Regions from separate parts of the Peribacillus sp. NPDC096622 genome, predicted to be linked through region 2. Evidence: riboswitches for the same ligand, from Rfam matches in the RefSeq annotation. Region 2 holds a riboswitch; the other holds the start of a gene.

Region 1 (12,834 bases), on a different contig from region 2:
GGCTCTTGCTGCAGGAAATTCCGTTGTGTTCAAACCATCTGAGATCACTCCGGTGACGGCGGTCAAACTATTTGAAATCATGGATGAGGTAGGATTGCCAAAGGGTGTTGCAAATCTTGTGTTAGGAGCGGGGCCAGTTGTCGGACAAGCCATTGCAGAGCATGAGGAAATCGATAAAGTAGCCTTTACAGGAGGAACGGCAACAGGACGTAAGATCATGGAGGCTTCACTGGGTAACCTAAAGAAAGTGACATTGGAGCTCGGCGGTAAATCACCTAATATCGTATTTGCGGACTCAGACTTTGAGACTGCCGTTGACTATGCTCTATACGGGATTTTCTGTAATCAAGGACAAGTGTGTTCAGCAGGCTCCCGTTTACTGTTGGAAGAGTCAATTTACGATCAATTCATTGCAAGTCTTACTGCGAAGGCGAAAAAGATCAAAGTAGGTTCAGGTTCTGATGAAAACAGCCAGATGGGACCTATCGTTTCAGAAGCCCATATGAACAAAATTTTATCGTATATCCAAATCGGAAAAGAAGAAGGTGCCAAATTAATCGTCGGTGGAAATCGAATTAAAGAAGAAGGCATGGATAAAGGTTACTTTGTCGAACCTACTATTTTTGTTGATACGACACCGGACATGAGGATTGTTCAGGAAGAAATTTTTGGACCGGTGCTTGTCGTTCAAAAATTCAAGGATGAAGCGGAAGCTCTTCGACTTGCCAATGATACAAAATATGGTTTAGCCGGAGCGGTGTTCACGAATGATATCGCAAAAGCATACCGTGTCATTAAAAAAGTGCGTGCCGGCATCACGTGGATAAACTCATATCATCCGACTTATAACGAAGCTCCTTGGGGAGGGTTCAAGCAAAGCGGAAATGGACGCGAACTGGGAACCTTCGGTTACGAAGCTTACACCGAAGTGAAGCAAATCAATAACAACTTGGATATTCAGCCAACAGGCTGGTTTGATGAAGAGTAAATAGATTGACGAAAAAAGGCTGTTCCTTGGGGAACAGCCTTTTTTCGTGGAATCGGAAATATAATGCCGAAATCGGAGATAAAATCCGAGAAACGCAGATAAAATGTCGAAATCGGAGATAAAATGCCTGAATCGCAGATAAAACCCGAGAATTGCAGATAAAATAGAAAAACGCAAATAAAATGTAGAAATCGCAGATATATTTAAAGAATGCTAAACATTGTTTTACTTTTGTCGGACTTTTTCAAGATCAACCCGTCCTGAAAAGAAAACGGCGCCATTACCCATATCTGCGAGGCGATCTGGGGTAAGGGAATTGATGTGTTGTTTTGTTTTAGGTGCATTTTGCCACAAGCCTTGGCTGACAAGTACGCCGGGTAACACATTTTCACCGGGAGCAGCGGTAAGCAAACATTCACCGCGATCATTCCAGATTCTAACCATATCTCCGGCGGCTATCCCCATTGTTTTGGCATCAGCGGCATTCATGTGCAGTTTCGGTTCCTTTTCCATGGAGATATGTTTGGCATTATTTGAAAAGGTTGAATTCAAGAAATTGTGATTAGGTGCCGGAATGAATAAAAATGGCAGGTCGCTGTCTTTTATGATTGGCGTATATGTTGGCAAAGGCTCGTATCCATCCTGTTTCATCCGTTCGGAATAAAGTTCGATTTTACCGCTTGGTGTCGGGAGTTTTCCTGGGAACAGCGGCTGCATTTTGGCTTTGACAAATTGATTCTTTGAGAGGGAGTCATAGGTAATGCCTTCCAAATGCGGGTTATCGGGAAAATTCAGCGCCTGCCGTATCATATCTTCCTCTGAATCTCTAAATGCTTGTTCCACAAATCCCATTCCAATAGCTAACAGTTTGAACAATTCAACATTCGATTTCGATTGGCCATATTTTTCGACTACAGGTTTTTGTATTTGCACGTAATTATGCCAGTATGAATTATAAAAATCCTCCGTTTCATAAGATGATGTGGCAGGAAGGACGAGGTCGGCAAACATGGCCGTTTCGGTTAAGAATAGATCATGGACAACTGTGAATAGATCTTCCCGCATTAGACCTTCCTGCACCTTATTTGCATTCGGAGCGACAAGTGCTGGGTTTGATCCGTATACAAACATGGAGCGAATCGGGTTTTCTTTTTCCAGAAGAGCTTGACCGATTTGGTTCATATTAATGGTGCGGGTAGCTTTATTTTGCAATAAATCAGGACGTCTTAAGGCATTTATATTAAAGGCTAGATATCCTGAATTACCTTTGATGGCTCCGCCGCCTTCCGCCATCCATTGGCCGGTAAGTGCAGGCAGGCAGGCAATGGTACGTACCGCCATGCCTCCATTGTCATGGTGCTGCAGGCCATTGCCTATCCGAACGAATGATGGACTTGTGGTGCCGTACATCCTGGCTAGTTCATATAAGTCATCAATTGGAACGCCAGTTATCGCGGAGACGGTCGCAGGGTCATATTGGCGGACGTGTTCGCGCAATTCAGCAGCACCCACTGTGTATTCATCGAGAAAGGGCTGGTCGACTAGATTCTCGGCATATAGTATATGCATTAATCTGAGGGCGAGTGCACTATCGGTGCCAGGCAGAATCGGAATGAACCAATCTGCCCACTTGCCGGTTTGGTTTTTATGTACGTCAATGACAACTACTTTGGCCCCGTTTTTTCGGGCTTGCTGGGCAAGCGTCACTTGGTGCATATTTGTGCTCACAGCGTTAATGCCCCACATGATGAAAAGCTTTGTATGAATCGTTTCTTCTGGATCGATGCCGAATGAACCACCCATTGTATAGCTGTATCCGACTGAGCCAGCCGCATTACAAATGGAACGCTCGAGCATGCTTGCACCGAGTTTGTTGAAAAAGCGGCGATCCATCCCCTCGGCGCTGAGGTTCCCCATGTTTCCGTAAAAGCTGTAGGGAAGTATGCTTTCCGGTCCGTGCAATTCGATCAGGTCTTTCCATTTGGAAGTGATTATATCAATGGCCTCTTCCCAGCTGATTGGAGCGAAAATCCCTTCCCCTTTCGGACCTATGCGCTTTAATGGCTGTTTTAAGCGATTGGGGTCATATAGGCGAGCAGTCATGTTTCGGACTTTGTTGCAAATATTACCTTTGGTGACTGGATGATCAGGGTCTCCTTGAACTTTAATGATTTTCCCGTCTTTTTTGTGCAGCAGTAAACCGCATTGATCAGGACAGTCAAGAGAGCAAACAGAGGGAAAGACTCCATCTGGCTGATTGATATGGGATTGCATGGCGTATTCCTCCAAAATGATTTATTCTAATAAAATGAATTTTCTTATTTATATTGAAAGTGAAATCGTTGAAAGGTGCAAGAACTTCTTAACATATGTTTTTTTTTCTGATAAGCTTACAAGATGAAAATTAACCTATAAATAGGAGGATTCATTTTGGAGTATGGAATTATAATATCAATTGGAATATACATGGCAGGTATGCTGCTAATTGGCTATTTGGCGTATCGGAAAACGGCTAACCTAACCGATTACATGCTTGGCGGCCGGAACTTGGGCCCGGCTGTGACTGCATTGAGTGCAGGGGCTTCCGATATGAGTGGCTGGCTGTTGATGGGTCTCCCTGGTGCGATGTACATAAGCGGGTTGAGTGCTGGCTGGATTGTCATCGGCTTGTGTGCAGGCTCCTATTTAAACTGGTTATTCGTGGCACCAAGACTTCGGACATATACGGAAATTGCCGGCAATTCGATTACGATTCCCGACTTTTTGGGAAATCGGTTTAAAGATGGCTCCCGGGTCTTAAAAGTGGTATCAGCATCGGTCATTTTAATTTTCTTCACCTTTTACACTTCTTCGGGCATGGTAGCGGGCGGTGAGCTTTTCCGTACGGCTTTCCATTTAGATTACCGGTGGGGCATCTGGCTGACGGCGAGCGTCGTTATTCTTTATACATTATTTGGCGGATTCCTGGCTGTCAGCTGGACGGACTTCGTACAAGGTACAATCATGTTCATTGCCTTAATTCTAGTACCAGTTGTCACGATTATAAATATTGGGGGCTGGGATCCTGCCTTTAATGAAATAAAATCGATTAACCCGAATTTATTGCATGTTTTTGAAGGAACATCAACCATTGGCATCATATCTCTTCTGGCATGGGGGCTTGGTTATTTCGGGCAGCCTCATATAATCGTTCGATTCATGGCGGTTTCATCTGTTAAAGAATTGAAAAGTGCACGGCGAATCGGTATGGGATGGATGATTTTTGCTATCGTCGGAGCGATGTTCACCGGATTGGTGGGGATAGCTTATTTTAACCTGACAAACAGTCCTTTAGGGGAAAGGAATGCGGAGTCCGTCTTCATCATTTTATCTAAAGAACTGTTTCCATCTTTAATTACAGGCTTCTTGTTGGCTGCGATTTTAGCGGCGGTCATGAGTACGATTGCATCACAGCTGTTAGTATCGGCAAGTGCTCTGACAGATGATTTCTATAAGCAGTTCATTCGGCCGAATGCATCTGATAAGGAGTTAGTGCTGGTGGGTCGGTTTGGTGTATTGGCGATATCTGCCATTGCCCTATTATTGGCTTTTAATCCAAGCGGTACGATTCTTAAATTGGTTGGTTATGCATGGGCTGGTTTTGGGGCGGCATTCGGTCCTGTCATTCTGTTAAGCCTGTATTGGAAACGGATGACGAAATGGGGAGCCCTGGCGGGAATGATTGTCGGTACGGCAACCGTGATTGTCTGGGATATGATCGATAAGTTCGCTGGAGTATACGAAATCATTCCTGGTTTCATCGCTGGTTCAATAGCGGTGGTCGTTTTCAGCTTATTATCGGCCAAGCCTGCAAAAGATATAGAAGAAGAATTCAATCAAGCCATTAAAAACCTCTCTTGATTTATTGAAGGTCCAGTTAAAATGCCGGTGATTTTTATACGATATAAAACAATGAATGCAATATATATGGTACAATATCCATAGAGTCCTTATGTTGAAAACATGAGGGCTTTTTTTGAGTGATTTGGGAATAATAAACCAAAAAACAATACAAAGGAAAAAATATGAACCAATCTCATAAAATTGCATGTAAAGTGGCTTTTATATATATATTCATTGGGGTCTTATGGATTATCGTTACGGATTACATCTCTATGTCGCGGGCAAGGGCAGATGTTCAGATATATGCAATGTTTCAACATTCCAAAGGGTGGATGTTCATATTCATAACAGGGCTTTTCCTATACTTCATAATCAGGTATTGGACGGGGGAAATGTTGAGGTCCCAACAGGAATTCATTCTGAAGGATGAACAGTATCGGTCGCTATTCAAGCATAACCCGGATTGTATCCTTGAGCTGAATCTCGAAGGAAATGTTGTTTCGATAAACCCGGAAGCTGAAAAACTGTTAGGTCATCATAGTGACAATTTGAAAGGCAAGAATGCGAATCATCTCCTCAACTGGAATGAAAGTGATAAAGTATCTGAGTTCTTTATACAGTCCCTTCAAGGGGAGGCTGTAAAATTCGAAACGACCATTCAGAATAGCAGTGATGAACAACGGATAATCCGTGTAACTTTTTTACCGATCATCGTTCACTCGGAAATGCTTGGAGTATATGCAATCGTTAGGGATATTACTGAATTGCGGCGCGAAGAGGAATTGATGATCATGTCTGAAAAGCTATCTGTTATCGGACATCTGGCTGCGGCCGTCGCACATGAGATAAGGAATCCGCTGACATCGTTAAAAGGATTTGTACAGTTAATGGATATGACCAAGGAAGTGAACCCGCTGCATTCTGATATCATGTTGAAGGAAATTGACCGAATCAATATTATCTCAAGTGAACTTTTGGTTCTTGGGAAGAAACAGGATGTCGCATTCTGCAGGATCGATCTTGCCGACAGTTTACAACAGGTATTCACGTTGATGAAGGCAGAAACGAATTTGAAAAATATCGAAATGGGGCTAAGGATTAAAACCGCCGAACCGATTTATATTATGGCTGATTCAATTGAACTTAAACAGTTGATAATCAATATCGTCAAGAACAGCATTGAAGCGATTGAGGATAATGGAGAAATTGATATATCGCTGCAAACCATCGATGGACAAGCTGTAGTCAGCGTGAGTGATAATGGCATGGGAATGGTGCCAGAGCGTCTTGAACGGATCGGTGAGCCTTTTTATTCGACGAAGGAAAAGGGAACAGGGATCGGGCTTGCAATTTGCCGGAAGATCGTTCATCGCCTTCAGGGGGAAATGAATTTTGAAAGTGAAATAAACAAAGGGACGACGGTTACAATTCGTATTCCGTTGGCTACAGGACAAGAATAAATGGTACTATGAAAGATAGGAAAAGTTTTATATTAAAGGAGAACGATATGAGCGAATTACCTGCAATAGTGAACGATAGAAAACCATATATACAAGAGGTCTGGAAAAAGTCCGGATTCGGACAGCTTACTCCGATTCAAACGAAAGCGATTCCCGTGATTGTCGAGGGAAAGGATATCATGGCCGAATCACCGACTGGTACGGGAAAAACATTAGCATATTTACTGCCATTGCTGGAAAAGATAGATCCTGAAAAAAAGTCGCCCCAAGCTTTGATTCTGGCATCATCACGAGAACTGGTCATGCAAATCAATGAAGAAATTCGCATTTGGTCAGAGGGAAGCGGCATTACGGGTGCAGCATTCATCGGCGGTGCTAATGTGAAAAGGCAGTTGGACAAACTGAAGAAGCGTCCACAAGTGATTGCTGGAACACCGGGGCGGATTTACGAATTGATTGCCCAAAAGAAATTGAAGATGCATGAAGTTAAGACGATAGTGCTTGATGAAGGTGACCAATTGATCACTCCAGAGCATATGGGAACAATCAATAATATCATCAAAACAACGCTAAAGGATCGGCAAATCATGGTGTTTTCAGCAACCCTGCCAGAAGAAACGGAAAAAGCGGCCCGGGGATTCATGAATGAACCCGTAATGATCAAGATCGATAAGCATGAAAAAATGGAATCAAAGGTGGACCATCTTTACTTTGTTGTTGAGAGACGGGAAAAGTCCAAGATTCTCGAGAAAATCACAAGACTTAAAGATGTGAAGGCACTTGCCTTCCTGAATGATATAGCGGAGCTGAGCGTCTTACATGAAAAGCTGAGTTATAAAGGTATTGAAATGGGCGTGCTTCACAGTGAATCCAATAAAGTCGACAGGGAGAAAGCGCTGCGCAAGCTTCGTTCCGGAAAATCCCCGATGCTTATAGCAACGGATGTAGCGGCAAGGGGGCTTGATATTAAAGGTCTTACTGCGGTCGTTCATATTGATATGGCTGACAACATCGAACAATATATCCATAGATCCGGTAGAACTGGGCGTGCAGGTGCAGATGGCACGGTCATTTCAATCGTAACGGAAAGAGAAGAGCGGGAGCTGAAAAAAATGGCTCGTGAACTGGAGATTCCATTAACGAGAGTAACCTTCTATGGTGGAAACATCGTAGTCGATGAATGATTCGGAAAAAGGGACGGCCATGGCGGCTGTCCCTTTTTTTACATTCCCGTTAGGATTAAAATTAAAAGAGTTGCTCAATTTGCAGAATCCAACTGAACAGAAAACCAGATAATATTTCCTGAATTCATGGTCCACTTATATGAATGAAAACGCTTCCTTTATATGGTTTTTTGACATATGATAGAAATAGACATAGGTTAGGAGGAGACGGTATGACAAGAAAGTATAAACAATTTGAAACGGCAGTCATCCATGAAGGATATGACTCGAAGAAGCATTTGGGAAGCTTGGCAGCACCTTTATTCCAAACCTCAACATTCACTTTCGAAAATGCCGAGCAAGGGGAGAGGCGTTTTGCCGGTATGGAAGATGGATATATTTATTCCCGCCTTGGAAATCCAACGGTACAAGTGCTAGAAGAAAAGATTGCCGCACTGGAAGGCGGGGAAGCTGGTCTTGCTTTCGGTTCAGGCATGGCTGCCGTCTCAGCGGTACTTTTTGCGTTAACTAAAACAGATGATCACATCCTCTGCTCACAGGGGTTATATGGTTGTACATTTGGCCTTCTACAGCTAATGAAAAATAAATACCGGATAACTCATGATTTTTGTGAAATGGATACAGAAGAACAGGTTAGGAAAATGATCCGGCCGGAAACGACCTGCATCTATGTAGAAACCCCGATCAATCCGACGATGAAAATGATCGACTTACAGATGGTGGTGAGGGTTGCGAAGGAATATAATGTGACGGTCGTGGTCGATAATACGTTTTCGACGCCCTACCTACAGAGACCGCTTGAATATGGCTGTGATATCGTCCTTCATAGCGCTACTAAATATCTTTGCGGGCATGGGGATGTCGTTGCGGGACTTGTGGTGGGTAAAAAGGAATTCATGAATCATATAGCTGGGACTACACAGAAAGATATCGGTGGAATCATTTCACCATTCGATGCCTGGCTACTATTGCGGGGGTTAAAGACCTTGCCTGTCAGGATGGACCGTCATTCGGCCAATGCAACGGCAATCTTTCATGAACTTAAGAAACATCCAAAGGTGAAAAAGGTATATTATCCAGGTGATGATGCTTCACCGGATCACTATATAATGCAAAAACAGATGAAACATGGCGGCGGCCTTATCTCTTTCGAATTGCATGGCACAAAACAGGATGGACAGGTATTCCTCAATAAATTGAAACTTATCAAAATTGCCGTAAGTCTAGGGGATGCCGAAACATTGATCCAGCATCCCGCTACCATGACGCACTCTGCCGTTCCTGAAGATTCACGAGAACAAATGGGCATCAGTGACCAGCTGGTCCGTCTCTCAGTTGGCCTTGAAGCTTGGCAGGATGTATGGCAAGATCTTCAGCAAGCATTTTAGGGTACCATATCCCTCATTTAGTTCCTTCTATTTTTAATGAAGATGGTGATGGATACGATAAAAGTGATGGCAGCCAGGATATAAGATATGTCTGTGATTATCGGATAGGCGCCGCTATTTCGTATCCCGATGCCTATGAACGCCCAAACGAATACGAGAGGATAGCACCAATCCCGGTTTTTACCTACAAAGACAAAGGCAAGGGTTGTTGCTGCAATCAGCAGGAAGATCGTCCAGTTTAATCTGGAAACCCCAAAACCGTCCCATTTGATATAGGTGAGGTAATAAGAAATGTTAGCTATGGTTGCAACACTTACCCAGCCTGTATAAACGGAAAACGGAAATAGGTCGAAAGTCGTGTGTTCCACTTTTTTTATGCTTGTATAAATGATCATTAAAGTAACCAACAAAGCAATGATAATGAATACGGATAACAAAAGGTGTTCATAGTGCCAAGCCAAAAGCCAAGCAACATTCAGGACACAGCTTAAAGCGAACCAAGGGAAGGATGCCTTATAAGCAGGGCTGTTTTGATATTTACTTAAAAACTGCCTGAAGACCCAGATGGCGAGCAGGAAATAGATCAAGCCCCAAATGGAAAATACATAACCGGCAGGAGTGAAAAGGACATCCAGTTTATCGGAAATCTTTCCTGATGTCTGGCCGTTCAATGGCAGGAAATTGGCTGAAAAATTCATCGTGACGACGAACAGATAGAATATCAAGTTAATGATGGAAATAAGCATGTTTTTCCTCCTTACTTGAATTGTGATCCTCTAACCCTATTCCACATATTTACCTTGGTTAACCTTTTTGGAGCACATCGGGGACTTGGGGGTCGATATTTCATAAAAGGAGGAAGTTTCTGTAACAATTGAACCATTTAAGGTTAGAAATTTTACATCTTCACATTATGGTGATAAAATATTCAAAGATTCATATTAATTTAGTCCTTCGGGGTCGGGTGAAAATCCCAACCGGCGGTGATGAAGAAATTCTAAGCCCGCGAGCCTGTTAAAGGCAGGATTTGGTGAGATTCCAAAGCCGACAGTACAGTCTGGATGGGAGAAGGACGTGTGGAACCCAAGTGTATACGTACGCCTAATTTTTCGAAAATGAAAATATTAGGCTTTTTAAGTATACAATTTTTTTCACTCATTTCTCCTGTTAACTCCTTAGGTCATCCTAAGGGGTTTTTTATATTTTATAAAAGGGGGAAAAACATGTTTACGGGAATCATTGAGGATATCGGTACCGTCCATTCCTTGAAAAAAGGAAAAAGCAGTATGGAGTTATCGATTCGTTCTGAAAAAATCCTTGAAGATGTGCATCTGGGGGATAGTATTTCAGTAAACGGGGTCTGCTTAACGGTAACGTCCTTCACGAAAAGTTTATTTACGGTCGACGTGATGCCGGAAACGGTCAAAGCTTCCTCGATCCGGACGTTAAAATTGGGATCACCTGTTAATCTCGAACGAGCCATGAGTGCACAGGGAAGGTTTGGCGGTCATTTTGTTTCAGGTCATATCGACGGAACCGGAACAATCATAAAAAAAGAACGGAAAGAAAATGCCGTATATTATGTAATCCAATTGGAAGAAGGGCTTAGTACCTTTTGCATTCCAAAAGGTTCCGTGGCCATCGACGGAACGAGCTTGACGATATTTGGGATCGAAAGGAACCTTTTGACAGTATCATTGATTCCATTGACTCATCAGGACACCGTATTGGGACAAAAAGCGGCTGGAGATATCGTTAACATCGAAAACGACATGATAGGGAAATATATAATACATCAAATGAAAAATGGCAATCCAAAACCAGGACTGAATTTAGAGTTTTTGGCAGAGCATGGATTCTAATAAAAGGGCGGTGTAATGATGTTCCATACAATAGAAGAAGCAATAGAAGATTTGAAGGCTGGCAAGGTAGTAATCGTATCCGATGATGAAGACCGTGAAAATGAAGGGGATTTTGTAGTGTTGGCCGAAAAGGCGACACCGGAAGCGATTAATTTCATGGCGACTCATGGACGTGGTTTGATTTGTACAACCATCACTGAACAACTGGCAGCAAAATTGAAACTGCATCCTATGGTAGGAGAAAATACCGATCATCATGGCACTGCTTTTACGGTAAGTATCGATCATAAAAGCACCTCTACAGGAATCAGTGCTTTTGAACGGTCCTTGACCATCCTTGAGCTTCTTAATGAAGATTCGGTCGCTGAAGATTTCCAAAGGCCTGGTCACACTTTTCCGATAGTCGCTAAAGAAGGCGGCGTATTAAGAAGGGCAGGACATACGGAGGCATCGGTGGACTTGGCGAAGTTATGCGGTGCCGCTCCAGCCGGTGTCATTTGTGAGATCATGAATGAAGATGGATCGATGGCCCGCGTATCCGATTTAGAAGTCATCGCTGATAAATTCAACCTGAAATTCATTACGATAGCCGATTTGATTCGGTATCTTCAACACAATGATAAAATCGGGAAACAGGAACTTGAACTGAACATCCCGAAAGCTTGAAGGATTTTTAAGGAATTAAATCTTAACATGAAAAAAATAATATTGTTTTTAAAAATTAGGAGGAATTGGACATGGGGAAAACTATTGAAGCACAATTAATCGGATCAGGATTGAAAGTCGGAATCGTGGTAGGAAGATTTAATGAGTTTATCACAAGCAAGCTTTTAGGAGGGGCATTGGATGGCCTTAAGCGTCATGGCGTTGATGAGAATGATGTTGACATCGCTTGGGTACCGGGTGCTTTTGAACTTCCTTTAATTGCTAAGAAACTTGTGAATACAGGTAAATATGATGCGGTAATCGGTCTTGGAACGGTAATCAGGGGTGCTACTTCACATTATGATTATGTCTGCAATGAAGCAGCTAAAGGGATGGCTTCCGTTTCTTTGGAAACAGGTGTACCGGTTATATTCGGTTTGCTGACAACTGAGAATATTGAACAAGCCATTGAACGTGCTGGAACAAAATCAGGTAACAAAGGCTATGAAGCTGCAGTAAGTGCCATTGAAATGGCTAACCTTGGAAAATTGATAGAACAGTGATTTCACATAAGGAAGCCGCAGGGAATAATATTCCTGCGGCTTTTTTTGATGTGCTGGATCTTGGTCTGATTGAGTCAACTTTCATAAACCATTCAGCAATTTTTCAAAGTTCGTAAAGTTCCTTGCCATTGATCGATTAGCTAGTGCTGATCTTCGACACCCGCCTCAACCTCTTCAATGGAAATATCTCGATTTCAAAGTAATGGGTTTTCAAATTTTTTTAGAATAAATTATGGAAAATAAAGAATCATTAGGGAATTTCTTTAAAAAAAACCGAACAAAAGCATCACGTAATGGAAGCATGATAAAATATGCGGATATGATTATGCTACAATTGTAAAGATTGCAATTGAAATTCATGTCTTTAGGGAAAAGTAAATTTATTAGTTATTAGGAGGGGTTTGTGTGTACCATCTCTTTACACATAATGATTTAGATGGAGTCGGCTGCGGCATTGTAGCCAAGCTGGCATTCGGAGAAGAAGTAGTGGTTAGTTATAATTCAATTGGCCGCCTTAATCAGAATGTAGGAGCATTTCTTGAGCAGGCCAAGATTGAAGATACATTGATCGTTACTGATCTATCGGTTGATGAAGATAACGAAAAAATGATTACTCAGTTTGTGGAAGATGGAGGCAAGGCGCTGTTGATTGATCATCATAAGTCAGCACTGCATTTGAACGAACATGATTGGGCATCTGTAACTGTCGAACAGGAAGATGGTAAACAGACGGCAGCCACGTCATTATTCTATCAGTATGCAGTTGAAAATAAATTGCTGGAACCTTCAAGCATTGTCGCTGAATTCGTTGAATTGGTCCGTCAATACGATACTTGGGAATGGGAAGTCAATAAAAATACAA
Region 2 (12,834 bases):
AAATACGAGTTGAAAGAAGGATATTCCGTTGATTTGATCAGTTACTTCCCCGATTTCGAGTTCGATGAAAAAGGCGAACCTAGAACGATATCGAAGATTCCGAATAATCCAGCATTTATCTTTAAAATGCATACTCCGGATAAGCCAGAGGGTGAAGTCAGTTTCGTAGCGATTAAGGAAACTGTGGAGCCTTTAGGGGAAAACACCTATAAAATGGCTTTTAATGGTGTGGAAACCCAAGATGTCACGGCTTTGACCGTCAGGAAGGATTTAACGCTTTGGATCCTATTCACGGGTGGAATCATCTTCATGATCGGCGTTGTCCAAGGGTCATATTGGAATCACCGGCGTATATGGATTAAGAGGAAAGATGATGGGATACTTTTGGCCGGCCATACAAACAAAAACTGGCACGGCATTAAAAGAGATATAAAACAAGCGATAGAATCAACATCACTTTCCGAACCAATGGATCAACTTGAAGAGGAGTCTAGTAAGGGGGAAGTATTAAATGGCTGAATTAAGCAGTAACCTTTTATATGCAGCTTTCATTTTATATCTGATCGCTACCTTTTTATTCGGGGGATCGATCAAGGATAAACGCGGTGCGGAGGAAAAGAAACAAAACAAATGGGCAAAACTGGGCATTTTCATCACCATTCTCGGGTTTGCGGCACAAATTGGGTATTTCATCACCAGATGGATTGCTGCCGGCCATGCCCCGGTAAGTAACCTGTTTGAATTCACGACCTTTTTCGGAATGATGCTGGTCGGTGCTTTCATATTAATTTATTTTCTTTATAAAACACCTGCCCTTGGTCTTTTCGCTTTACCGATTGCATTATTGATAATCGCTTATGCAAGTATGTTCCCTACAGAAATTTCGCCACTCATCCCTGCTTTGCAGAGTGATTGGCTACATATTCATGTAACGACTGCAGCGGCAGGACAGTCGATCCTTGCCATAAGTTTCGTTACTGCCATCATTTATTTAATCAAATTCGTTGATCAGACAAAATCAAGCAAAAGAACGTTCTGGCTTGAAGTCATCATGTTCACATTAGTCTGCACCATCGGTTTCGTCATCATCACTTCTTCTTTTGCCGCCATGGATTATAAGGCGAATTTTGATTGGGTCGATAAAAAAGGTGCAGAGGTCAAACAGGAATTCAACCTACCGGCGTTGGTAGGTCCCAATGAAGGGAAACTCATCGAGGGGGATCGATTTGAACCACTGGTGGACATGCCTGCACTGATCAATGCCAAGAAACTGAATACTGTTCTTTGGTCATTCGGCATGGGACTCGTCCTGTATGGTTTAATAAGGTTGATTGCTCGCAAAAGAGTGGCAGCATTGATTAAACCGATCGTTAAAAATGTGAATTTGAATTTATTGGACGAGATTAGTTATCGTTCGGTCCTTATCGGTTTTCCGATCTTTACACTCGGTGCCCTAATTTTTGCAATGATCTGGGCTCAAGTGGCCTGGACACGATTCTGGGGCTGGGATCCAAAAGAGGTTTGGGCACTGGTTACTTGGTTGTTTTATGCGGCTTTCTTGCATCTGCGGATGTCAAAGGGGTGGCAAGGGGAAAAATCGGCTTGGCTTGCCGTCATCGGTTTTGCCATCATAATGTTTAACCTGATATTCGTTAATCTTGTTATTGCTGGTTTGCATTCATATGCTTGATTCTGTATTGTAATATTGGATGAAGGGGGTCTTTTGATAGAAACGTCGAGGAGTTTGCTTATCGATTTTTCTAGAGAATGATCCCTTTTTTCCTTCATCCCTTTTAATGGGAATATTTTGGTGAAATAGCACTTATCAATTCTTAATGACCGGTCAAAGTCCTTTTTTTGTGACAAAATGGTGAAAGGTTCAGGGAAGCCATGCGAAATTGGCTCTTTATCGTATTATGTAAGGAAAAAGTATTAGTCATGGAAGTATTCATTTTGTAGAATATATGATAGGAGGCTGATTACATAATGTATAATGCTATTAAAATTCTCGTGGTGGATGATGAGGAAAGAATCCGCCGGCTACTAAAGATGTATTTGGAAAGAGAAGAATATATAATCGATGAAGCTGAAAATGGAGATATGGCTTTAACAAAAGCCCTTGAAAATGATTATGATTTAATTTTATTGGATATTATGATGCCTGGTAAAGATGGAATCGAAGTTTGCCGTGAATTAAGGGAAAAGAAAACGACTCCGATTATCATGCTGACGGCTAAAGGGGAAGAAGTGAATCGCGTTCAAGGCTTCGAAGTGGGGACAGATGATTATATCGTAAAGCCGTTCAGTCCCCGTGAAGTCGTGTTAAGGGTTAAAGCTTTATTGCGTCGATCTTCAAGCACAGGTTACATGCAAACGGAAACGACGGCAAAAGATGTGATCGTCTTCTCACATCTAACAATAGATAATGATGCCCACCGTGTACTTGCTGATAACAAAGAGGTTTCATTAACACCAAAAGAATATGAATTGTTATATTTCTTGGCGAAATCCCCAGATAAGGTTTTCGACCGGGAACAATTGTTAAAGGAAGTATGGCACTATGAATTCTTTGGAGATCTTCGAACTGTAGACACGCATGTTAAACGCTTGCGTGAAAAATTAAACCGCATATCCGAAAACGCAGCAAAGATGATTGTGACCGTTTGGGGTGTAGGTTACAAGTTCGAAGTCATTAATGACTGATGCTATGGGGCAGTGTTGTAGGGAAGCTATGGGCAACGATCCTATTGCTCGTGTCGTTTGTATTAATTGTTTTAACCGTTCTGCTGGTCGAATTCTTTGAGAATTTCCAAATTGAAAATATTGAAAATGATTTAACCAAAACGGCTGAACAAATCATTAAGGTAACCAATGAACATCAGGGATCCAGCAATGAGGTTTTACAAATAGCTTCAGAATTAATAGGCAATGAAACGAAAATGATCATTCTTAATGATGACAAAATGGTTTTCTCATCCATCGGAAGAGATAATGAGTTTGAAATTACGCCGGAACTCATTAAAAATGATTCCGAATTGCTCAAGGTTTTTACGGAAAGAAAGACTGTAAAAAAGGAAATGGCGCTTTCCGATAATGCGGGAAACGAGGGTTTGTCCGCAATCGTGGTAGGCATTCCACTTGAATTGAATGGGGAACAGGATGAAGTGTTCCTATTTCAATCGTTGGAGTCCATGGAAGAAACCACAAAATCCACTACGCAGTTCATTTTATTGGCAGCGGGCATCGCCATTATTCTGACAACGATTTTTGCTTTCTTTTTATCCACAAGAATCAATGCCCCATTGGTGAAGATGAGGGAAGCCGCCCTAGCGATTGCCCGGGGGAAATTTGATACAAAGGTTCCAATACTGACCCAAGATGAAATCGGTGAGCTGGCCATAGCGTTTAATCAGATGAGGAAGCAACTGAAATTCAATATGAATGCACTCAGCCAGGAAAAGGAACATCTCTCAAGCATACTTAGCAGTATGGCAGATGGCGTCATTACCTTCAATAAAGATGGCACAATTCTTGAAACGAATCCGCCAGCGGAAAGGTTTCTGCAATCCTGGTACTTTGAAAAGGGCTATAACCGGGAAGATAATGTGAATGTCCCTTTGGTTTTGATGAATCTTTTTGATGAATCAGAGTCCTTCGATAAGGAACAAGTCGGTGAAATTACCTTGCAGGGCCGTAATTGGGGATTGATTGTCAGTCCGCTATATACAAATGGCGACAACATTCGGGGAGCGGTGGCCATCATAAGGGATATGAGTGATGAAAGACGTATGGACAAACTTAGGACTGATTTCATAGCGAATGTCTCCCATGAGTTAAGGACGCCGATTTCAATGTTGCAAGGATATAGTGAAGCGATTGTAGATGACATTGCGAGCAGTGAAGAGGAAAAGGTGGAGATGGCCCGCATCATCTATGATGAATCTTTGAGAATGGGACGTTTAGTCAATGATCTTCTCGATCTAGCTAAATTGGAATCGGGTAAAATGAATCTTAGTTATGAATGTGTACCTATTTCTCCTTATTTAAAGAGGATTACAAGTAAGTTCTCTGGGCTGGCTAAAGAAAAAGGGATTACAATATCAGCCAACCTGCAAGATGATCAAATTCAATGGCATTTCGATCCGGACCGTATTGAACAGGTTTTGACTAATTTAATTGATAATGCGATTCGTCATACTCCTCCAGGCGGTAACATTGATGTCATTCAGAGGACAAGTGATCGAAGGGGTCTGATCATTGATGTGAGGGACTCTGGATCTGGAATTCCCGAAGAAGATTTGCCTTTTGTATTCGAGAGGTTTTATAAAGCGGATAAAGCAAGGACCCGCGGCCGCTCGGGTACCGGATTGGGTTTGGCAATCGTAAAAAATATCATCAATGCCCATGACGGCTACATTTCGGTAAACAGTTTACCTAATAAAGGGACGACGTTCAGTATTATTCTGCCTCGAATTATGGAAAATGCTGAATGACGGGTGGCTTGCCAAAAAATCTTGTTTCATAAGGAACTGAGAAGACAAAGGCAATTGGAGCTCTTTCCAACTTGTCTTTGTTTTTTTAGGAAACAAAATAAGAGGTCCCTGAAATGTGGAAATTAACGGAATTTTATAATAAGATTAAAGCCGAAGTATGTAACTTTTGTTTAGGATTGACGACTATATTTATGAACGGATGTGGGGAAATGAAGGATTCCGTTTTCCACGATCTTTATGAAAAATATCATCAGGAAATATATCAATTCATTTTTTATATGACTAAAAATCGAGAAACCGCTGAAGACCTTGTTCAGGAGGTCTATATCCGGGTGATGAAGGCCTATGAACGCTTCGAAGGAAAAAGCAGTGAAAAAACGTGGATGTATTCGATTGCAAGAAATGTGACGATTGATCACTTTCGCAAACAAAAAGGGTGGAAAGACAAAATCTTTCCCAATTTTGATTGGGATAGGCAATTGCTAAAAGATGAAGAGCCCATTCCCGAAGAAGTGGCAATAAAGAACGATGAAATCCAAGATATTTATCAATGCTTAAACCGGTGTACCACGAATCAAAGATCCGTCATCATTTTACGATACATTCAGGGATTGTCCATTACGGAAACTTCTGAAGTATTGAATTGGAGTGAAAGTAAGGTAAAAACGACCCAGCACCGTGCTTTGAAGGCGATTAAAAAGTTGATGGAAGATTTATCAGGAAAGGAGGGCCACCGCATTGAGAAGATCCCGTTGGAAAGAAAGCGAAATTGAAGACATGCTACGCGAGCTTCCGAAATTAAAAGATGACCGAACCAAGGCAGAGGTGTTTGCGAGAATACATGATAAAAAGAAAAAGAAACACTGGATACCTCTATTTGCGGGTGTCGCCTCCTTATTCTTGATGGTTGTTTTGGCATCATCGTTAATTATTGAAAAAAAAGGAACGACAAATCGAGAAGGCAGTGGCAGCAGTGGGAAATTATCTCTATCTGAAAGTAACGAAATGGTAGATCTTGAACGTCAGGATGCAAGTAACAAAGAAAATCTTTCAGAAGATAAACAGGAAAATCAAGAGTTTTCGAGTAACCAAGCGAAAATCGAATCCAAAGACAAGTTTTCAGAAATGGAACCCCGAAAAGGGGAAAAGGATAAAACATTTGAACAAGCGATCTATCAAGAGGACCTTAAAAATGCATCGATCATTACGATGGGCGTCCCAGATGATCAAATGAATTTCATCGTTCCCATTTCAATTAAACTCAAACATTATGATGAAAGTGATACACTGAATCAGTTAGTTAATCAAATGTCCGATATCGATGAAGCGCAATATGGGCTATCTGACTATTTTCCACTTGATATAAAGATTAGCCAAGGAAACGATACAACCACTGCTCATATTGACTTTCCGGAAAAAAGCCAACTATTGGATGAAGATACACTGTTTCTTCATTCGATGGAAGAAACGCTTTCCTATAATAATATAGAGAAAATGACATTTTCCACAGAGGGTAAGCAAGGTGCCAGGTTTGCGCATGCGGGATATTTAAAGGAGGTGGATATACCTCATCAAAAAAATCGCACATACCTTCTTTACCAAAGGGATGAGTCCACTCCAAGGTTCCTTGTTCCAAGTAATATGGGTTATCGGGACTTTGAGGAGGCGCTGCAAGCTGGAAAAGGGGAGGCGGACATCGAGGGAGTTTCACCTGCAATCCCGCATGACCTGAAATGGGAAAGGATAAGCTCTAATGGAGACCTTGTGATCATTCACCTATCAGATCAAGCTGCTATTGAAAATAGTGAGGAAACCCTTCAAGCTTTAGAAGCCATACTCTTCATAGCTAAGGACTTTGGTTTTGAAAAAGTGAAGTTTGAAAATGCTCCTATTGAAGAGGTTGGCCAGCTGAATTTAACTGAAGACATATTGGTGCCCGAAGCACCGAACCAAGTAAATTAAAACAGGAGCTAAATACTAAATGAGGGGGGGTGCCATATGATGGTGTGTTATGAACATCCTGCCTACGGTTGGCAAATTCCCTCTTGCACTAACAGAAAAAGTGCCCGCGATGACGGGCACTTTTTTTCTTCTTATAATGAAATACGGGCCATGAATGTAATTTCTTCTGTTTCCATTAAAAACTGTTTCATGTTGTCTTCTAATGGTAAATCGAAGCTCAAAACCATGATGGCTTCCCCGCCAGCTTTTTTTCGGCCAACCTGCATGGTGGCGATATTCACACCGTGATCACCCAGTACCTTACCTACGTTACCGATTACACCAGGTTTATCGGTATGCTGGATATAAAGTAAATTCGATTCCGGATGAAAGTCGATTTTGAAACCATTAAAACTTACAATACGAGAACCGTAATTTTCGATATACGTCCCACTTATTGTTAATTCACGGTTGTCACCTTTTACTTTAAGGCTGATCAAATTCGAGTAACCTAAAGAGTCCGTAGAGATTTTTTCACCAACGGTTATGCCACGCTCTTTTGCAATCAATAAGGCATTCACTTCATTGACTGATGCATCAACTCTTGATCTTAAAAAGCCAGAGATTAGACTTTTTGTAAGAATCGCTGTATCGAAATCCAAAGATTCTCCTGCATATGTAACGGAGATTTCCTGAATTCCTTCATTCAAGCACTGAGAAGCAATGGATCCCATTTGCTGAACAAGTTGATGGAATGGCTGTACCTTTTCAAACACTTCTTTAGATATGGCTGGAAGGTTGATTGAACTTGAGACTGGATTTCCTTCGAAATAGGTCAATACTTCTTGGGCAACCTGTACGGCGACATTTAATTGGGCTTCTTTCGTGGAAGCACCTAGATGCGGTGTAGCAATGACGCTATCCAGTTCAAGCAGTTTATGGCCAAGTGGAGGTTCTTCGACGAAAACGTCCAGTGCCGCCCCTGCAACATGCCCTTCAACTAACATTTCATATAAATCATCTTCGTCTAGAATTCCACCACGGGCACAGTTCAGTACATAAACCCCTTTTTTACAGGTAAGCAGTTTTTCTTTATTAATTAATCCTCTAGTTTCATTCGTTAGCGGTGTATGAACAGTAATGATGTCTGCTTTAGGAAGCAATTCATCTAACGGCAGGGCCGTTACGGACATTTTCTTTGCACGATCGACAGTCAGGAATGGGTCATAGACAATGACATCCATGCCAAACACTTTAGCACGTTTGGCAATTTCCCCTCCGATACGTCCAAAGCCAACTATGCCTAATGTCTTACCACGAAGTTCAGTTCCCGTATATGAAGAACGTTTCCACTCCCCATTTTTCAGTGAAGCATAAGCTTGTGGAATGTGGCGCATTAATGAAGCCATCATCGCGAATGTATGTTCAGCTGTTGAAATGGTGTTGCCGTCAGGTGCATTAACCACGACAATCCCGCGTTTTGTCGCCGCGGGGATGTCTATGTTATCAACTCCGACACCAGCGCGTGCTATAATTTTTAACTGCGGCATACGGTTCATTAAATCTTCCGAAACCTTTGTTGCACTTCTCACGAGAATTGCATCGATCTGATCAAGTTCGTTTGCAGCTTCCTCTACGGTCTTCTGAATGAGATGAATATTGGGTGCCTCTGAAAGCGGTCCGAGTCCTTCTGGTTTAATGGCGTCTGCTACTAAAATCCGATACACGTCTAAACACCTTCCTAGGAAAAATTATCTTAAATTTCAGTTAATTTTACAATTGAAATGCTGATTATGTCAATTTGGCTTATCTGAATGAAAGCGCTTAAACAAAAGATTTTCATCTGATCATTTGTTTAATGTCGCGATATAATTAGCTTCATCTTCTTTTGCGAAAAATTTTCGAATTGTCATATTGTAAATCCGGCATTTTTTTTCAGCCGTTCACTGCGTTCGATATTCTTCCTAAATGCATCAAATGAGAAAAATGCTATCAAAAAAAAGGTATTTCAGATATAATGGGAAGTATAAAAAATTTTATAGGTCTATCTTCGGGGCGGGGCGCAATTCCCCACCGGCGGTGATGAAGGAATTTCTTCTTCTAAGCCCGCGAGCCTTACAAGGCAGGATTTGGTGTGATTCCAAAGCCGACAGTATAGTCTGGATGGGAGAAGATGGAGGTTCCTGAGTGCGTTTCAACAGTTATTTGCTGAACGTTTGTTTGATGTAACCTTTAATTTATCCCTTTAATTCTATTGGAATTAAAGGTTTTTTATTGAGCATCAACATATTTTGGAACCCTAACCTCTTTTTCAGGTAGATCGGAAAAGAAGGAGAGAGAACTATGAAAAAGAACAAAGTGAAAAAAACGGTCACTCTTGCCATGATGGGAAGCATTTCTTATTTATTGATGCTTTTAAATTTCCCGTTTCCAGGATTCCCGTCTTTTCTCAATGTTGATTTTAGCGACATCCCAGCACTGATGGCGGCATTGATTTTTGGTCCGATGGCTGGAATTCTAGTCGAGTTCATTAAAAACCTATTGGATTTAGTCATGACAGGGACCTTGACTGCTGTGCCTGTGGGGCATATCGCTAACTTTATAGCCGGAATACTGTTTGTGTTGCCAACTTATTATGTATTTCAGAAAATCAATTCAAAAAAAGGGATGACGTTCGCCTTACTTGCGGGAACAGTCTCCATGGCAGTATTCATGAGCGTTTTAAACTATTTTGTTTTTTTACCGGCTTATACCTTCTTTATGGGATGGGATGCCATGTCGGCGCCCGAGTCAAGAAAGTTCGTTACGACGGCAATCTTGCCTTTCAACGTGATTAAAGGCGTGCTCATCACATCTGTATTCATGTTGCTGTTCATTAAATTACAGACATGGATCAATAAGCAAACATTATATTAAAATGCTTAATGGCATTGACGATAGAAATAAAAAAACAACCGGATATCCATATCCGGTTGTTTTTATGTCTGTTTTTTGGTATGAGAAGTTGTAATGCGACATTGACCAAAAGAAAAGCCATTCTCGATTGAAAATGGCTTGTACCTTTATTCGAATTTTAGTGCATCTCCGTCAAATGCCTCGTCAGCAACTTTAATGGAATCCGTTGGGCATCCTTCAAATGCATCCATCATGTCGTCTATAAGTACATCTGGAATTTCAACGATTCCCTCGTTATCGTCAAGGGTAACAAATGCAATCCCTTCGTCATCATAATCATATATATCTGGTGCCGCTGCTCCGCAAGCCCCACAAGCAATGCATGTTTCTTTATCCACAATAGTAAATTTAGCCATGAATATAACCCCTCCTAAGTTGATTAACAACTGATAATCTTTTTATTTCAGATTATTATCTCTTTCTTATTGTAAGACCGAATGCCAAACTTTTCAATAGAAATTGTATTGATAATAACTATCATGTAGCTGAATGTCAACGAAAAACATCGAAATAATTAACTTGGTTCCTTCCATGTTTCGTCATTTAGTCACATAATTTCCGTTGTATTCATCAATAATAACGGCGGTTTTTGCAGTTTTTTGTTACAATGGGTTTATTGGTTAAATGAAACAAGGATGTGAGTCCCATGAATAATTATCTACAGGCCATCATTCTATATGCGATAAAAAAATTTCAAGGTGAGCGCTCCATTTATGCTATATACCATATGCTGCAAGGTAAGAAATCGTCACAAACAATCCAAGATGCCCACTTATTCGGGTTAACGGATATTTTTGGGACAATACCTCGATTTACCCGTCAGCAATTAAATCAAAACATTGAACATTTACTTAAGCATGACTTGATTAATTTAACGGATAAACCAGATGCATATGAAATTAGTATGCAAGGAGAGGGAATGTTGGACGATTACTTTAAAAGTCATCCTTTTCCGGCGTATTTAAATGGTTGGAAGTATCACAATATCACCCCTGTTTTCTGGGGGAGGTTAAACTTACTCATTCAAACCATATCCCATATTGTCCACAATGAAAGACGTTTTTATCCGATACAACGAAATCCCAAAATCCAATTCTTCGTAAAGGAATTTTTACATGCCAATCGTCAGGATCGAGCGTTGATTGCCCAACATCTATATGATGAACTGATATCCCTTTTAGAAAATCAAAGTGATATGAAACGAGACATTTTCATTTTGAAAATAACAGGGATAAACAGGATTGGACTTACGTTTGAACAGATTGCAAAAAGGAAAGATGTAGAAGAAGAGTATGTTCGCTATACATTCCTTGACTCATTGCATCAAATGCTTGCAGAAATGGAAACGGGAAAGGATTACCCTCTCTTGTCCTCATTAACCAATGATTGGAAAAGAAGTGGTAATCCTCATTTGACACAATCTACAAAGACTACTTTACGATACATCCAGGAAGGGAAAAATCTCGGTGAAATAGCTGAAATCCGCAGATTGAAAGTCAACACCATCGAAGATCACCTCGTAGAAATTGTTTTATCGGAAAAAGATTTTCCGATTTCCGAATATGTGACAATCGAGGATGAGAGGGAAATTGCTGAAGCTATTAAGGAACTTGGTACGAAAAAGCTTAAAGCTATCAAGCAGATGGTCGATAATAAACAAATAAGCTTTTTCCAAATAAGACTTGTACTTGCGAAAATAGGTGAGAGATGATGAACATAGAACGAGTCCTCAAAGAAAAATTCGGATTTGATGAATTCCGTCCTGGTCAAAGGGAAGTGGTTGAATCATTGATGACCGGCCGTCATACCTTAGCGATGCTCCCGACCGGATCAGGTAAATCATTATGTTATCAGCTGCCGGCTTATCTTTTAAATAAGACTGTCCTAATTGTCTCCCCGTTATTATCTTTAATGCAGGATCAAGCAGATCAGCTGAAGATGAGTGGAGAAAAAAGTGTATTGACCCTCAACTCTTTTTTGACGCTTAATCAAAAAAGGAAAGCTTTCGATAGGTTACATAGTTATCGTTTCATCTTTTTATCTCCTGAAATGCTGAGCATCGATGATGTGATAAAATCCTTGAAATCCATAGAAATAGGTTTGTTCGTCATAGACGAAGCACACTGCATTTCACAATGGGGGTACGATTTCCGTCCGGATTATTTGAATTTAGGGGAAGTGAGGCGTGAACTGAACAATCCGTTGACTCTTGCCCTGACAGCAACTGCAACCGATGAGGTCCGGAGGGACATCGTTGTCAAACTCAACATTGGACAGGTCAAGGAAATGGTCTCATCCGTAGATCGTGAAAATATTGCCATTATTGTCGAGCGAATGTTCAGCTACGATGAGAAGCTAGCCCGTGTGCTGGAGCTTGTCAGGAAATTTACCGGAAGCGGAATCATTTATTTTTCCTCTAAAAAAGTGGCGGAATCGGTCGCTGGTTTTTTACAGGATAACGGGATTGTTAGTGTCAATTATTATCACGGCGGAATGGAACAGGAACAAAGGATGCTCATTCAGCAGCAATTCATTTCCGGCCAGTTGAAAATTATATGCGCAACAAGTGCTTTTGGAATGGGTGTGAATAAATCGGATGTCAGATATGTTATCCATTTTCATATCCCGTCCACGATGGAAGCATATCTGCAGGAGATAGGCAGGGCGGGACGAGATCGGAAACAAAGTGTGGCTGTCTTATTATATAGCGAAGGGGATGAAGGGCTTCCCCTGCATTTGATGGAGCAACAGTTGCCTACGGATTCGCAAATCGATGGTGTATGTTCTTTCCTTAATGCAACACAAAAGAATCTGGCGAATTTGACCCTTTCAGAAAAAGAACAGCTGTCGCAATCCTTTTCGTTGAACGAAATCCAGCTCCGTTTTTTTACCCAGTTCATAACTGGCAATAATCAGAATCAAGTGGCAGGGATGAAAGAGTATTGTCAAAAGAGGAAATCCAGGAATCAAGAAAAGCTGCATAAATTCCTTCACTGGATATATGCACAGGAATGTCGCCGTTTAGGGATACTGGACTACTTTGGAGAAAAGCACCGGGAAGTGAACCCCATCTGCTGTGATATCTGTGGGATGGATGCCGAAAAAATGGCTGATGTATGGCCGGAAGTCAAGGTGGATCCGGTCAATTCCTTTTCCAATTGGAAAAAGGAATTGGCTTATATCTTATTAAAGAAGGAAAATGGCAATGAAAAATAAGCAAGCTGAATTAATTAAACAACTTACAGATAAACAGTTGCTGTATAATTTGTTTCTTACACAAATTATTCTCTTAACGTTAGCCATCTTTTTAGGTATTATTTTATTTAAAGACCGTTCTGCTTTTTTCGATTTGTTTATCTTTGATGACCTGAATATTTTGCTGATTGGAATTCCCGCTGGAGTCATTGTCGTGTTATTTGACATATTGCTTATGAAAGTGACACCA

The links. Region 2 has a riboswitch for FMN ahead of ACIQYG_RS16590 (ECF transporter S component). Riboswitches for the same ligand answer to the same signal wherever they lie in the genome.
Region 1: linked by a shared signal. The riboswitch ahead of ribE (riboflavin synthase) and the one ahead of ACIQYG_RS16590 (ECF transporter S component) in region 2 are both predicted to bind FMN.

The regions. Positions count from the first base shown of each region.
Region 1 covers NZ_JBIWES010000006.1:160,345-173,178, forward strand. Annotated here, with positions in the region: gene ACIQYG_RS13455 (aldehyde dehydrogenase family protein) at 1-988, shown strand, start outside; gene ACIQYG_RS13460 (molybdopterin oxidoreductase family protein) at 1,214-3,262, opposite strand; gene putP (sodium/proline symporter PutP) at 3,419-4,888, shown strand; gene ACIQYG_RS13470 (ATP-binding protein) at 5,263-6,330, shown strand; gene ACIQYG_RS13475 (DEAD/DEAH box helicase) at 6,378-7,514, shown strand; gene megL (methionine gamma-lyase) at 7,727-8,902, shown strand; gene ACIQYG_RS13485 (TspO/MBR family protein) at 8,920-9,648, opposite strand; FMN riboswitch at 9,849-9,979, shown strand; gene ribE (riboflavin synthase) at 10,126-10,764, shown strand; partial or broken gene ribB (3,4-dihydroxy-2-butanone-4-phosphate synthase) at 10,783-11,421, shown strand; gene ribH (6,7-dimethyl-8-ribityllumazine synthase) at 11,502-11,972, shown strand; gene ACIQYG_RS13505 (DHH family phosphoesterase) at 12,378-12,834, shown strand, end outside.
Region 2 covers NZ_JBIWES010000009.1:34,678-47,511, forward strand. Annotated here, with positions in the region: gene resB (cytochrome c biogenesis protein ResB) at 1-519, shown strand, start outside; gene ccsB (c-type cytochrome biogenesis protein CcsB) at 512-1,690, shown strand; gene ACIQYG_RS16565 (response regulator) at 1,987-2,703, shown strand; gene ACIQYG_RS16570 (ATP-binding protein) at 2,700-4,493, shown strand; gene sigX (RNA polymerase sigma factor SigX) at 4,685-5,266, shown strand; gene ACIQYG_RS16580 (hypothetical protein) at 5,232-6,455, shown strand; gene serA (phosphoglycerate dehydrogenase) at 6,587-8,161, opposite strand; FMN riboswitch at 8,477-8,613, shown strand; gene ACIQYG_RS16590 (ECF transporter S component) at 8,778-9,350, shown strand; gene ACIQYG_RS16595 (ferredoxin) at 9,497-9,745, opposite strand; gene ACIQYG_RS16600 (YpbB family protein) at 10,036-11,100, shown strand; gene ACIQYG_RS16605 (RecQ family ATP-dependent DNA helicase) at 11,100-12,605, shown strand; gene ACIQYG_RS16610 (CPBP family intramembrane glutamic endopeptidase) at 12,595-12,834, shown strand, end outside.